DNA from 4 places in the Dactylosporangium sp. CA-233914 genome. Region 2 is predicted to be linked to each of the others. Evidence: riboswitches for the same ligand, from Rfam matches in the RefSeq annotation. Region 2 holds a riboswitch; each other region holds the start of a gene.
The links. A riboswitch is a leader RNA that binds a small molecule or an ion and turns the genes downstream of it on or off. The one in region 2 is predicted to bind cobalamin.
Positions count from the first base shown of each region.

Region 1: another riboswitch for cobalamin. It lies ahead of ACQPY0_RS38180 (alpha/beta hydrolase); the one in region 2 lies ahead of ACQPY0_RS36225 (ribonucleoside-diphosphate reductase subunit alpha).
Region 3: another riboswitch for cobalamin. It lies ahead of ACQPY0_RS42645 (ABC transporter substrate-binding protein); the one in region 2 lies ahead of ACQPY0_RS36225 (ribonucleoside-diphosphate reductase subunit alpha).
Region 4: another riboswitch for cobalamin. It lies ahead of cobN (cobaltochelatase subunit CobN); the one in region 2 lies ahead of ACQPY0_RS36225 (ribonucleoside-diphosphate reductase subunit alpha).

Region 1 covers NZ_CP192030.1:8,550,624-8,553,552, reverse strand. Annotated here, with positions in the region: gene ACQPY0_RS38185 (SMI1/KNR4 family protein) at 1-553, shown strand, start outside; gene ACQPY0_RS38180 (alpha/beta hydrolase) at 693-1,733, opposite strand; cobalamin riboswitch at 1,923-2,084, opposite strand; cobalamin riboswitch at 2,174-2,322, shown strand; gene ACQPY0_RS38175 (peptidase) at 2,411-2,929, shown strand, end outside.
Region 2 covers NZ_CP192030.1:8,135,509-8,138,437, forward strand. Annotated here, with positions in the region: gene ACQPY0_RS36225 (ribonucleoside-diphosphate reductase subunit alpha) at 1-1,446, opposite strand, end outside; cobalamin riboswitch at 1,575-1,799, opposite strand; gene ACQPY0_RS36230 (hypothetical protein) at 2,019-2,450, opposite strand; gene ACQPY0_RS36235 (hypothetical protein) at 2,541-2,672, opposite strand; gene ACQPY0_RS36240 (hypothetical protein) at 2,671-2,838, shown strand; gene ACQPY0_RS36245 (hypothetical protein) at 2,884-2,929, shown strand, end outside.
Region 3 covers NZ_CP192030.1:9,614,863-9,617,791, reverse strand. Annotated here, with positions in the region: gene ACQPY0_RS42650 (family 78 glycoside hydrolase catalytic domain) at 1-669, shown strand, start outside; cobalamin riboswitch at 1,422-1,594, shown strand; gene ACQPY0_RS42645 (ABC transporter substrate-binding protein) at 1,626-2,609, shown strand; gene ACQPY0_RS42640 (FecCD family ABC transporter permease) at 2,666-2,929, shown strand, end outside.
Region 4 covers NZ_CP192030.1:3,045,126-3,048,054, reverse strand. Annotated here, with positions in the region: gene cobN (cobaltochelatase subunit CobN) at 1-1,280, opposite strand, end outside; cobalamin riboswitch at 1,319-1,530, opposite strand; gene ACQPY0_RS14130 (precorrin-3B synthase) at 1,567-2,640, shown strand; gene ACQPY0_RS14125 (precorrin-8X methylmutase) at 2,637-2,929, shown strand, end outside.

The DNA of each region.
Region 1 (2,929 bases), 420 kb from region 2:
GACGCTCGACGCCCTGCTGGTTGAGGTGGAGGCCTGGCTGCGCCGGCATGCGCCGGCCACGGCCGCCCAGCTTGCCCCGCCGGCCACCGATGAGGACATCGCGCGATTGGAGGCCGCGGTCGGTTTCCGGCTCCTGCCCGAGGTGGTCACGCTGCTGCAATGGCACAACGGTGCGGGCGATCAGGACGGGGCCTTCACCCTCGGGCCGCTCCACAGCATGCTCAGCGCCGACGCGATCGCGAAGACCGCGCACATGCTCATCAAAATCAATGACAAGTCGCGGCTGGAGATGCCCGACTACCACTGGTGGAGGCGTACCTGGATCCCCGTAACGTCGGACTGGTGCGGGGCACACCATGTCGTGGACCACGGTCCCGACACGCCCGGCCGCGTCCTGTACTGGGATCACGAGACCGGCGAAGAACTGCTCGGCCCCTACCATCCGAGCCTGACGGCGTTCGTTGCCGAGTTGCTCGACGCGTTGCGGCACGGCACACCGATCGGCGACCTGCGCCCGATCGTCACCGCCGACGGCGAGTTGGACTGGGACTGACGCCGGCATTCGGTTCTCGTCCCACAGAACCTCGAGCGACTCGCCCGCCTCGATCGCCCGTTCATACATCACTTGAAGTAATCGCTACCCACAGACAGTCCTTCCCGGGACCAGCATCCGATCTGCAGCACCGAGACTGCTATGCGCGCAGCAGGTTTGCACGCAGGAACTCGTCAGTGAGGCGCTCGGTCTCGGGGCCGTTCTCGGGCAGCGCCGCGCCGTGGCACTGGGGCAGCCGACGCACGGTCACCGTGACGCCGTCGTCGGCCAGGCGGCGAGCGTAGGCCATGCCCTCGTCCCGCAGGACGTCGTAGTCGCCGAGTACGACCAGGGCCGGGGGAAGGCCGCGGAGGTCACGCGCGTGCATGGGAGACGCGTACGGTTCGTACGCGTCGGCCGGTGAGGCCAGGTACATATCCCACATCTCGATGGCGTTCTGGCGAGTCATGACGTATCCCTCAGCGAAGAGGCGCAGGGACTCGCTGTCGCAGCTGCTGTCGGTGACCGGAATATTGAGCACCTGTCCACGCAGTGGCGTCTCGCCCCGGTCTCGGCTCATCAGCGCGACCGCCGCCGCCAGGTTACCGCCGGCGCTGCCGCCGCCGACCGCGATCCGGTTCGCGTCGACGCCGAGCTCCCCAGCTTGGGCGGCGACCCAGGTCAGAGCTGCGTAGCAGTCCTCGACCGGGATCGGAAATTTGTGATCCGGTGACATCCGATAGTCGACGTCGACGACGACGACCCCGAGTTCACGAGCGCGCTCGGCGTGCACAGCGCCGCCGGCTCGCAGCACCTTGACCCCGCCATTGACCCAGAAGCCGCCACCGTGGAAGTGCAGATAGGCCGGCACATCGGTCGCGCCGTCCGGGCGGTACACGATCGCCGCGATCGACCTGGCCGAACACTGCGCGCAGCCCGACCAACCGCACGAACCGGTGACCGGGATGCGTACCTCCGACACGTCGACGCCCTCGAACATCGGAGGGGTGGTCCCGAACACGCCCAGGTCAAACAGCCGCGTGTGCTGGATCTCCCGCAGCCGAGCGATCTCGGCGAACCACAGGTCACGGGCGACCGGGTCGGCCGGGGGCTGCCGCTCGGCGGGAGCCCGGCCATCATCCAGCAGCGGCGTGACCTGTTCGATGATCTCGCGAAGTCGGGGTTGGGTCACCAGGTCCATGCGCCGGGACGATACGGTGCGCCCTGCTCGCCGTACAGCGAATCGGACCGCCCTGCGGAACGTCACGAAAGCTCGACCGGCAGGGGTGTGCACGTCGACGCCAACCAGCACGCCACTGTGGGGATCGCGTCTCACCCTCGTCGCCCGTTGACCAACACCTCGGGCGCGCAGGGGCCGACGCCACCAGGCCGCGACATCAGGCCGCCGGCCGGTGCCGGTATGGTCCAGTGCTTCGTTGACGGCTTTCGTTCCCACTCACCGCTGCGGGGCAGTCCCGGACTTCCACCGGGTTCCCTCTTGCTACGCCCACCCCTGGCAAGGGTGAGCGAACCAGGCGCGGCAACACCGCATATGAGAGTCATCGAGAAGGCGAAACACCAGATGTCGTATCGGCATGTCGCGAACGCCACAACCTGCCGCCGGGGATTGACGCCGCCGCGACCTATCGACAGACTGACGGTCACAACTGCATAGCCGTGCGTTGATGGGGGAAGTCCGGTTGAAGTCCGGCGCTGGCCCGCAACGGTAGACGACGAACACCGACGTGTTGGTCGTGAGCCCGAATACCCGTCTTCGCGCGTGGTTTCTGCACCTCCCTACCCGTCGTGGCCCACGGGTCGGAGCCACCGGGCGTGCCCGGTTTCTCTCGACTGCCAGGGCCGGAGAGGCACCGCCCGATGGCTGTCCGCCGGCACCGCGCACGCACCCTGATCACCGGGGTGCTCGCCGCGCTCGCCCTGTCCACCGTCCTGCTCAGCGTCGAGGCCGGCCCGGCCGCGGCGACCGCCCCGCCCACGGTCAACCGGCCCGACGCCGCCGCCGGGTGGCTGGCCCGCCAACTCGTCGACGGCGAACGGTTCGAGGTCGTCTTCGACGGCGTCGCCTACCCCGACCAGGGCCTGACGATCGACGGGATCTTCGCGTTCGCCGCGGCGAAGGTCGCCGACACCAACGCCGCCAAGGCCACCGCCTGGCTCGCCCGCCCGGAGATCCTGACCGGGTACATCGGCGACGGCACCGAGGCGTACGCCGGGGCCACCGCCAAGCTCGCCCTCGCCGTACAGGTCCGCGGCGGCAACCCGGCCGCGTTCGGCGGCGTCGACCTCATCGCCCGGCTCCGCGGCCTGCAGAGCGCGTCGGGCCGGTTCTCCGACCGCTCAGCGTTCGGCGACTACAGCAACCAGTTCACCCAGGCC
Region 2 (2,929 bases):
CGTGTCGCGCAGCTTCTCCCAGTCGACACCGTCGGCCGTGACGTGGGCGCCGAGGTTGATCGAGCCGAGGTTGCACACGGCGGTTTCGCCGTCGCTGTTGACCTCGAGGATCTCGGTGCACAGGTTCGACAGGTGGATGGTGTTGCCGCGCCGGCCGGTCTGGTTGGACAGCGCGTTCGAGCGGTCCTTGAACGTCATCCAGCCGTTGCCGGTCTGCGCTAGGGTCCGCATCATCCGCCCGTACAGCTCGCGGGCCTTGACCGTCCGCACGGCCCGCCGCTCCGCGTCCCGGTAGGCCTGATCGAACTCCGCGCCGAACAGGTCCGGCAGGTCCGGGGCATCGGACGGGTCGATGAGCGACCACTCCTCGTCCGCCTCGACGCGGCGCATGAACTCGTCCGGGATCCAGTTGGCGAGGTTGAGGTTGTGGGTGCGGCGGGCCTCCTCGCCGGTGTTGTCCCGCAGCTCGAGGAACTCCTCGACGTCCGGGTGCCACGGCTCCAGGTAGACGCAGGCCGCGCCCTTGCGCCGGCCGCCCTGGTTCACCGCGGCGACGCCGGCGTCCAGCGTCTTGAGGAAGGGCACGATACCGTTCGACTTCCCGTTGGTACCACGGATCAGCGCGCCCCGCCCACGCACGCGCGACCACGAGATGCCGATCCCGCCGGAGAACTTCGACAGCTTCGCGACCTGGTGGTAGCGCTCGTAGATCGAGTCCAGCTCGTCGCGCGGCGAGTCGACCAGGAAGCACGAGGACATCTGGGTGTGCCGGGTGCCGGAGTTGAACAACGTCGGCGAGCTGGGCAGATACGCCAGGGAGGACATCAGCCGGTAGAACCCGATCGCCTCCGCCGGCGTCTGCGACAGGCCGCAGGCGACGCGCAGCAGCCAGTACTGCGGCGTCTCGACGACCAACCGGGTCTCGGGGTGGCGCAGCAGGTACCGGTCGGCGACGGTGCGCAGCCCGAAGTACTCGAAGCGCAGGTCCCCGTCGGTGTCGACGGCGTCGTCGAGCTTGCGGGCGTTGCCGGCCACGAACCGGGCGGTCTCGTCGCCGATGAGCCCCTGGGCGTGCGCGTAGGCGATGGACTGGCTGAAGCTCGCCACGCCCTGCCCGCGGACCTCCTTGTCGACGAACGCGGCCAGCAGCCGGGCGGCGAGTCTCGAGTACTGCGGCTCCTCCCCGATCAGCTCCGCCGCCGTCTGGATCGACAGCTTGTCCAGCTCGGCGGTGCTCGCCCCGTCGTACAGCCCGCTGATCGTCTTCGTGGCCACCCGCAGCGGGTCGATCTCATCAAGATCGCCGACCCGGCGCTCGACCGCCCTGACGATCTTGTTGACGTCGACCGGCTCCAGGTCGCCGTTGCGCTTGCGAACCCGCATCGCGTGGCGCCGCTGCTCCGGCGCCGCCTGACCGGGCACGGCCGTGTCCTGCGTGACCGTCATGTGTTCCCCTCGTCACCCATCGATCAACGTCGGGCGCGCAGGGGACGACGCCGCCGGACGAAGGCAGGCGCCGTCATCTGGCGTTGGCGTCGGCCGTCCCGCGCGGCCTCCAACCACCGCGGGCCCGGTTGGCCCGCGGTGCGCTGGCAGGTCTTCGGACTCGCGGGCATGACCGGACACCGGTCGCCTACCGGCCGTCGCTTCCCAGGCCTCGCGACCCAGTGCTTCGTTGACGGCTTTCGTTCCCACTCACCGCTGCGGGGCAGTCCCGGACTTCCACCGGGTTCCCTCTTGCCTCGACCGGCCACCCACCGACGCGGACGGACGATCGAACCAGCTGCGATAGATACCATATCTAGCCGCCACCCGGTTTGTCACACACCACATGTCGTGGCGCGTGTCGCAATAGCCACAACCCGACCGCCGGCGGGCGTGGGCGTCACCGCTCCCGCAGCTGATCGCCATCGTCCGGGCCCGGGAGGAGGTCCTGGCCGCCGGTGACGCGCTCGCCCGGCGCGGCGACTGTCCTCATCGGACGGTTGCCGCGCCGGGCGAGCCTCATCCGGGAAGGGTCAGGCCTGCGTCCACCTGAAGTAGGCGGTCTTGGCGTGGTCGGCCGTCGAGCCTCCCGTGTACACCTTCACGCCCGGGTTGGTGTTCGCAGTGACGAGGAGCCAGCCGAGCGTGAACTGGTTGACCGAGGTGTTCCACTGGCCCCGCACCTCGATGGACTCCACTCCCTTCAGGATGTTCCACGCCATGCACGAGTCCCGCGGAACGATGAAGGTGTAGGCGATGCCGCCGACCGCCGGCCCCGGCGGGTCGGGCCAGTGCATCGCCAGCAGCGAGCCGTAGGTGCCCTGCGAGCAGAGCATGATCCGGCCCTTGCCCATCGGCGCCGCGAGCGAAGGCCCGGTCGTGGCGACGAGCGCCACCGCGCTCACCGCCGCCGCGGCGGCGACACCCGCCACGGCCCGTCTGATGGTGATGGTTCTGACACCCACTCCGTGTTCCTCCTCCGATGTACCGCCCCGACCCCGGCGCGGCGCCGGCGTCGTCGCACGGCCGTGAGACGTGCGTGGCGTCAACGGAGTTCACGCGTGGGCGCGGTCCTTGTCGCCCGCCGACGGTTCCCGGCCGAGCAGGCTTCGGTCGAGCAGGTCGGGCTCGGCCGGGTCTGGCTCGAACCGGTCGCCGCCGGCACACCGGCCGGGCGACGTGGGCATGGATCTTTCAACGGGCGACGGTGACGAGCACGCATCGGCGCAGGGACGCGCCGCTTTGTCGGCGACACCAACCTTTTACTTCGCAATTGTTGTGTTGCGCAGCCAAAAACAGATGATGCAGGGGCCGGGCCGAATCACTTTCACATTCCACGCCTGCGGCGTCTGAGCCCCGGTGCGCCGCACGCGTGGCGTACCCAGGAGGGAACTACCAGTGAAGCCGAAGCTTCGAAGACTCGCGTTACTCGTCCTGCCGTTGG
Region 3 (2,929 bases), 1.5 Mb from region 2:
CAGGTGTCGGCCGGCGGGACGGAGACCGTGTACGCGATCGGCTCCGGCAGCTGGCACTTCACCGGTTCCGTGGCCCCGCCGGGGACCTCGGCGTTGCCGGGCGCGTGGCCGCGGTGCGCCGCGGAGACTGGCACGTGCGCGTTCGCCGGTTCGCAGGCGGTGGCGTACGGCGCCGCCGGCCGGTTCGGCTACGCGACGCTCTCGAACGGCACCGCGTGCGGCAACGGCGTGTTCGGCGACCCGGCACCGAACGTCCCCAAGACCTGCTATGTCACCGCTGCGCCGCCGGCCACGGACACGTGGACGCAGTGTGCGACCGAGACCGGCACGTGCGCGTTCGCCGGTGCCGCCACGGTGGCGTACGGCGCGGCGGGCCAGTTCCGCTACGCGACGCTGACCGGCGGGACGGCGTGCACCAACGCGGTGTTCGGCGATCCGGTCTCCGGCACGGCGAAGGCCTGCTACCTCACCGCCCCGCCGCCGGGGACGACGACGTGGACGCCATGCGCCGACGAGACGAAGACGTGCGTGTTCACCGGCACCCGCCAGGTCGCGTTCGGCGCGGCCGGCCGGTACGCGTACCGCCGCGTCACCGACGGCACGCCGTGCACGAACACGGTCTTCGGCGACCCGGCTCCCGGCACCGCGAAGGCCTGCTACGTCCAGTGATCGCGGCGGCCCGAGCGCACCCGGGACCCGCACGGGTCACCGGTGACGTGCGCTCGGGCCGTCGCGACGGTCGATCATCTGGTAGCTCCTGCCGACGCACTGATTCGGCCGATGAGCGGATGCGGGCGGAAGGCCCGAATCGTTCAGAGGGGTTGCGTGGAAGGCTACAGAAGTCTGTGGCCGGCCTCGGTGATGTGAGCCGCTAGCACGGTGTGCGCCCCGTCGGCGGACCAAACCTCAGCGCGTGTGCTTTCTCGCGCGAGGTCCTCCCCGGTCAACGGGACACCTTGGTCCCACTGTGCCGGCCAGCTATGGAAACGGCGCACTTCGACCAACCCTCGCGCTGCCAGCGAGATCAGACCTGGCGCGAGGATGTCTGCGAGTTCCTGCAGTGTTGTCGCCTCGTGCCAGCGAAGCTCCCAGAGTGGCAGCGGCGAGTCCTCCAAGGGGTCCAGGACCAACACCTCGGAGTGGTCCAGCCATTCGTCGGCCAATTCTCCCCCTTCAGATGGATCGCTGCGGGAAGCATCCCACCTCGATGGCTCCCCGGCTCATGCGGCAGGACTGAACGCGGCCAAGCCGAAACAGGCGGCACGTCAGCGAGAGCACCAGTCCAGGATCGGCGGAACGCTGCGGGCGGTGCCGGATTCCGCCAGGTTTCGTACGGCATCGAACGAGTGGAGCGGGGTGAATCGGTACGGTTCCTGATCGTGACGTGGCGCAGGCCATGGTGACGGGGCCGCATGGATTGGTTAGGGTGGCCTGGCCGTGGTGTTCGGGAAGCCGGTGTGAGACCGGTGCGGCCCTCGCCACTGTGATCGGGATGCTGGAGGCCACCGCAAGGTCACTGGGCGTATGCCTGGGAAGGCCGGCCGCCGGCGCACCACCCGTCAGCCAGGAGACCGGCCACGGCACCTGCCCGACCCGTCCACGAGGTGCTGGAAGGTGGTCCCGCTGTGCGGTTCCCCGTGTCCTGGCGCGTTGCCGCGCCGCTGTCCGTTCTGCTCGCCCTGCTCGGCGGCTGTGCCGCGTCCGGTGACGACAAACCGGCCACCACGCCGTCCGTCACGGACGGGCCGGTCACGCTCACCAACTGTGGCACACCGGTCACGATCGCGAAGCCCCCGGCGCGGGCGGTGACGATGAACCAGCCCGCCACCGAGATCATGCTGGCGCTCGGCCTGCAGGACCGGATGATCGGCACCGCCTACCTCGACGACCGGGTCCTGCCCGAGTACGCCGCCGCATACGCGAAGGTGCCGGTGCTGGCCGAGGAGTACCCGTCGAAGGAGAAGCTGCTCGAGACGGAGCCGGACTTCGTCTACGCCTCCTTCGCCGGCGCGTTCGGCGACGAGGGGGTCGGCGACCGCGCCGAGTGGCAGAAGCTGGGCGTGGGCACGTATGTCTCCACCGCCGGCTGTCCGAAAGGCGTGCGACCGGCGAAGCTGACGATGGATGACGTGTTCGCCGAGATCCGTGACATCGCCGCGGTCTTCGGCGTGCGGGAGCGGGCCGAGGCGCTGATCGCCGACCAGCGGGCGCGTATCGCGAAGGCAGCGAGCGCCAAAGGCGGGAAGGTGCTGTGGTGGGACGACGGCAGCGACGCGCCCAGCGTCGGCGCCTGCTGCGGCAGCCCCGCCATGATCATGTCCGCGGCCGGGGTCACCAACGTCTTCGCCGATCTTGACGGCAGCTGGGCCGACACCAGCTGGGAGACCGTCGTCGAGCGCAACCCGGACGTCATCGTGCTCATCGACGCGAGCTGGAACAGGGCCGCTGACAAGCGAGCGTTCCTCGAGAAGAACCCAACGCTCAAAGACCTGCCCGCCGTCAAGGACAAGCGGTACGTCATCCTGGACTTCTCCTCCACCTCGGCGGGCGTGCGGAACGTTCTCGCCGTTGAGGCGTTGGCCCGGGGTCTCGGCGGGGTGAGCAGCTGACCGCCGACACCGCCCGGCCGGCGCAGGCCCCCGCGCGACCGGTCCGGGTGGTGCGCATGGTCGCCGCGGTGGTCACGCTCGTGGCCGGCCTGCTGCTGTCGGTGGGCGCTGCCGTGACGGTCGGGCCGGCGGACCTGTCGCTGGGCACGGTGTGGCTGGTCATCGCCGACCATCTCGGCCTGACGAGCGCCGACGTGCCGCTGCTGCGTGACCACATCGTGTGGCAGCTGCGGCTGCCGAGGGTGCTGGGCGCCGCCGTGGTCGGTGCCGGGCTCGCCGCCTGCGGGGCGGTCATGCAGACCGTCACCCGGAACCCGCTC
Region 4 (2,929 bases), 5.1 Mb from region 2:
ATCCCCGCGCGGAGATCTGCGGGAAGGGTGGCGAACCACGCCCGGTAGCGATCGGCGGAGATCCGCACCGGGTTGCCCCGCAGCTGCTCCTCGGTGAGCCAGTTGACGTCCTGGCCACCGGCCGCGATGAGCTCGTGGATGAGCGCGTCGCCGTCGGACGGGAAGCCCTCCCCGAGGTCGTACCCGGCCTCGGCCAGCGCCGCCAGCAGCCGCACCACGCTCGCCGGCGTGTCGAGGCCGACGGCGTTGCCGATGCGGGAGTGCTTCGTCGGGTACGCGCTGAGCATCACCACGACCCGCTTGTCCGCGTTCGCCAGGCCGCGCAGCCGGGCGTGCGCCACCGCGATCCCGGCGACGCGCCCGGCCCGCTCCGGGTCGGCGACGTACACGGTGAGGCCGTCCTCGTCGATCTCCTTGAACGAGAACGGGACCGTGATGATCCGCCCGTCGAACTCTGGGATGGCGACCTGCGTGGCGGTGTCCAGCGGCGAGAGCCCGTCGTCGTTCTCATCCCAGGTGTCGCGGCTGCTGGTCAGGCACAGCCCCTGCAGGATCGGCACGTCCAGCGCCGCGAGCGCGCCCACGTCCCAGGCCTCGTCCTCGCCGCCGGCCTGCGCGTCGGCGGGGCGGGTGCCACCGGCCGCGAGCACGGTCACGACCAGCGCGTCGGCCCGGCGCAGGGTGTCGAGCAGCTCCGGCGGCGCGGTGCGCAGCGAGGCGGCGAAGACCGGCAGCGCGGTGGCGCCCTCGGCCTCGATCGCCGTGCACAGGCCTTCGACGAACGCGGTGTTGCCGGAGACGTGGTGCGCCCGGTAGTAGATGACGGCCACGGTCGGCCCGCCGGTCGCGGCGCTCGCGCGCTCCAGGACGCCCCAGGCGGGGGTCTCGACCGGGGCGGCGAAGCCGTGGCCGGTGAGCAGGATCGTGTCGGTCAGGAAGCGGTGCAGCTCGGTGAGGTTGGCCGGGCCGCCGAAGGCGAGATACGTGTGGGCCTGCGCGGCGAGGCCGGCCGGGACCGTGGAGTGGCTCATCAGCTCGGCGTCGGGCGCCTGCTCACCGCCGAGGACCACCACCGGAAGGCCCGTCACCAGGAGCGTGTCGAAGCCCTCCTGCCACTCGCGGTACGCCCCGAGGAAGCGCACCACGATCAGCTCCGCGCCGTCGGCGAGCCCGGTCAGGTCCGCCACGGGCGTGCGCGCCGGGTTGGCGAGCCGGTATTCGGCGCCGCTGGCCCGGGCGCTGAGCAGGTCGGTGTCGGAAGTCGACAGCAGCAGGATCACGCCGGGGTCCTCCCTCGGGGTCCGCGCCCCAAGCCGGTGGGATGGGTCCGGCGACGGAGAGTCTCCTGGCTCCCGGATCGGCGCTCGCCCCCGGGCCTTCCCGGGCGGGGCCCGGTGGCCGTGTGGTGCTGGAGGCTCGCTCCCCGGTCACAGTGGCGGGACCGTCCCGGATTCGCACCGGGTTCCTCCACACGTCGCCGTGGTACAGCGTCACAACTCTCCTCGACGAGCCCGCACGGAGTCAAGCGCACGTGCCGAGGCCCGCAGGCGCAGGTAGTATCCGCCCGTGCAGGCTCCCAGCGGACGCGACGCCCCCGACCGGTGCCCCGGTGCCGTGCAGGTCCACGCGGCCGCGGACGGCGGGCTGGCGCGCGTGCGGCTGCCCGGCGGGCGGATCACCGGCGCGCAACTCGGCGTCCTGCGGGCGGCCGCCGCGGAGCTCGCCGACCCCGCACTGGAGCTCACCTCACGGGGAAACGTGCAGGTCAGGGCACTTCCGCCGGGTGCAGAGCACGAGCTGGCGGCCCGGCTGAGCGACGCCGGCCTGCTGCCGTCGGCGACCCACGAGCGGGTCCGCAACATCGTGGCCAGCCCGCTGAGCACGGCCGTCCGCCCGCTCGTGCGCGAGTTCGACGCGATGCTGTGCGCCACACCCGCCCTCGCGGCGCTGCCGGGCCGGTTCCTGGCCACCGTCGACGACGGTCGCGGGGACGTGACGCCGCTGCTCGGCGACGTGGGGCTGCACGGTTCCCGTTTGGTTCTGGCAGGTGTACCGGCCCAGGCCCGCGGCGGCCCCGAGTTGCTCGTCCGCGCCGCCGAGGCGTTCCTGGCCGAGCGGGCCGCGCAGGACTCGCGCGCGTGGCGGCTGGCCGAGCTCACCGACGGGCCGGCCCGGGTCGCGGCCCGCCTCGGCACCGCGCTCGCGGATGTCCCGATCAACCGGGCCGCGGCGCCCGCGCCCGGGGTCCACGGCCGCGCCGCGGTCCTCGTCGTGCCGCTCGGGCTGCTCACGGCGGACCAGTCGGCGGCGCTGGCGGCCGCGGCGGACGAGATCATCGTCACGCCGTGGCGGACCGTCGTCGTCCCGGCGGCCGCGATGGCCGAGGCTGAGCGGGCCGGGCTCGTCGCCGACCCCGCCTCGCCGTGGGCCGGGGTGACGGCCTGCGCCGGGCGGCCCGGCTGCGCCAAGTCGCTCGCCGACGTCCGCGCGGACGCCCGGGCCGCCGTGGCCGCCGGCACATCGTCACCGGAGGGCCGGCCGGTGCACTGGGTCGGCTGTGAGCGGCGCTGCGGCGCACCGAAGGAAAGGCACCTGGAGATGGTCGCGACGATTTCGGGCTACCGGAGCGCGGCGGCATGACGGAGTACATCCGCGACGGCGCCGAGATCTACCGGCGCTCGTTCGCCACCATCCGGGCCGAGGCCGACCTGTCCGGGCTGCCGGCCGACGTCGCGCAGGTGACGGTGCGCATGATCCACGCCTGCGGCATGGTCGACCTGCCCGCGGACGTGGGCTACTCCCCCGGCGTCGTCGCGTCCGCGCGTGCCGCGCTGCGTTCGGGCGCACCGATCCTCTGCGACGCCGAGATGGTCGCCTCGGGGGTGACCCGGGCCCGGCTGCCCCGCGACAACGAGGTCGTGTGCACGTT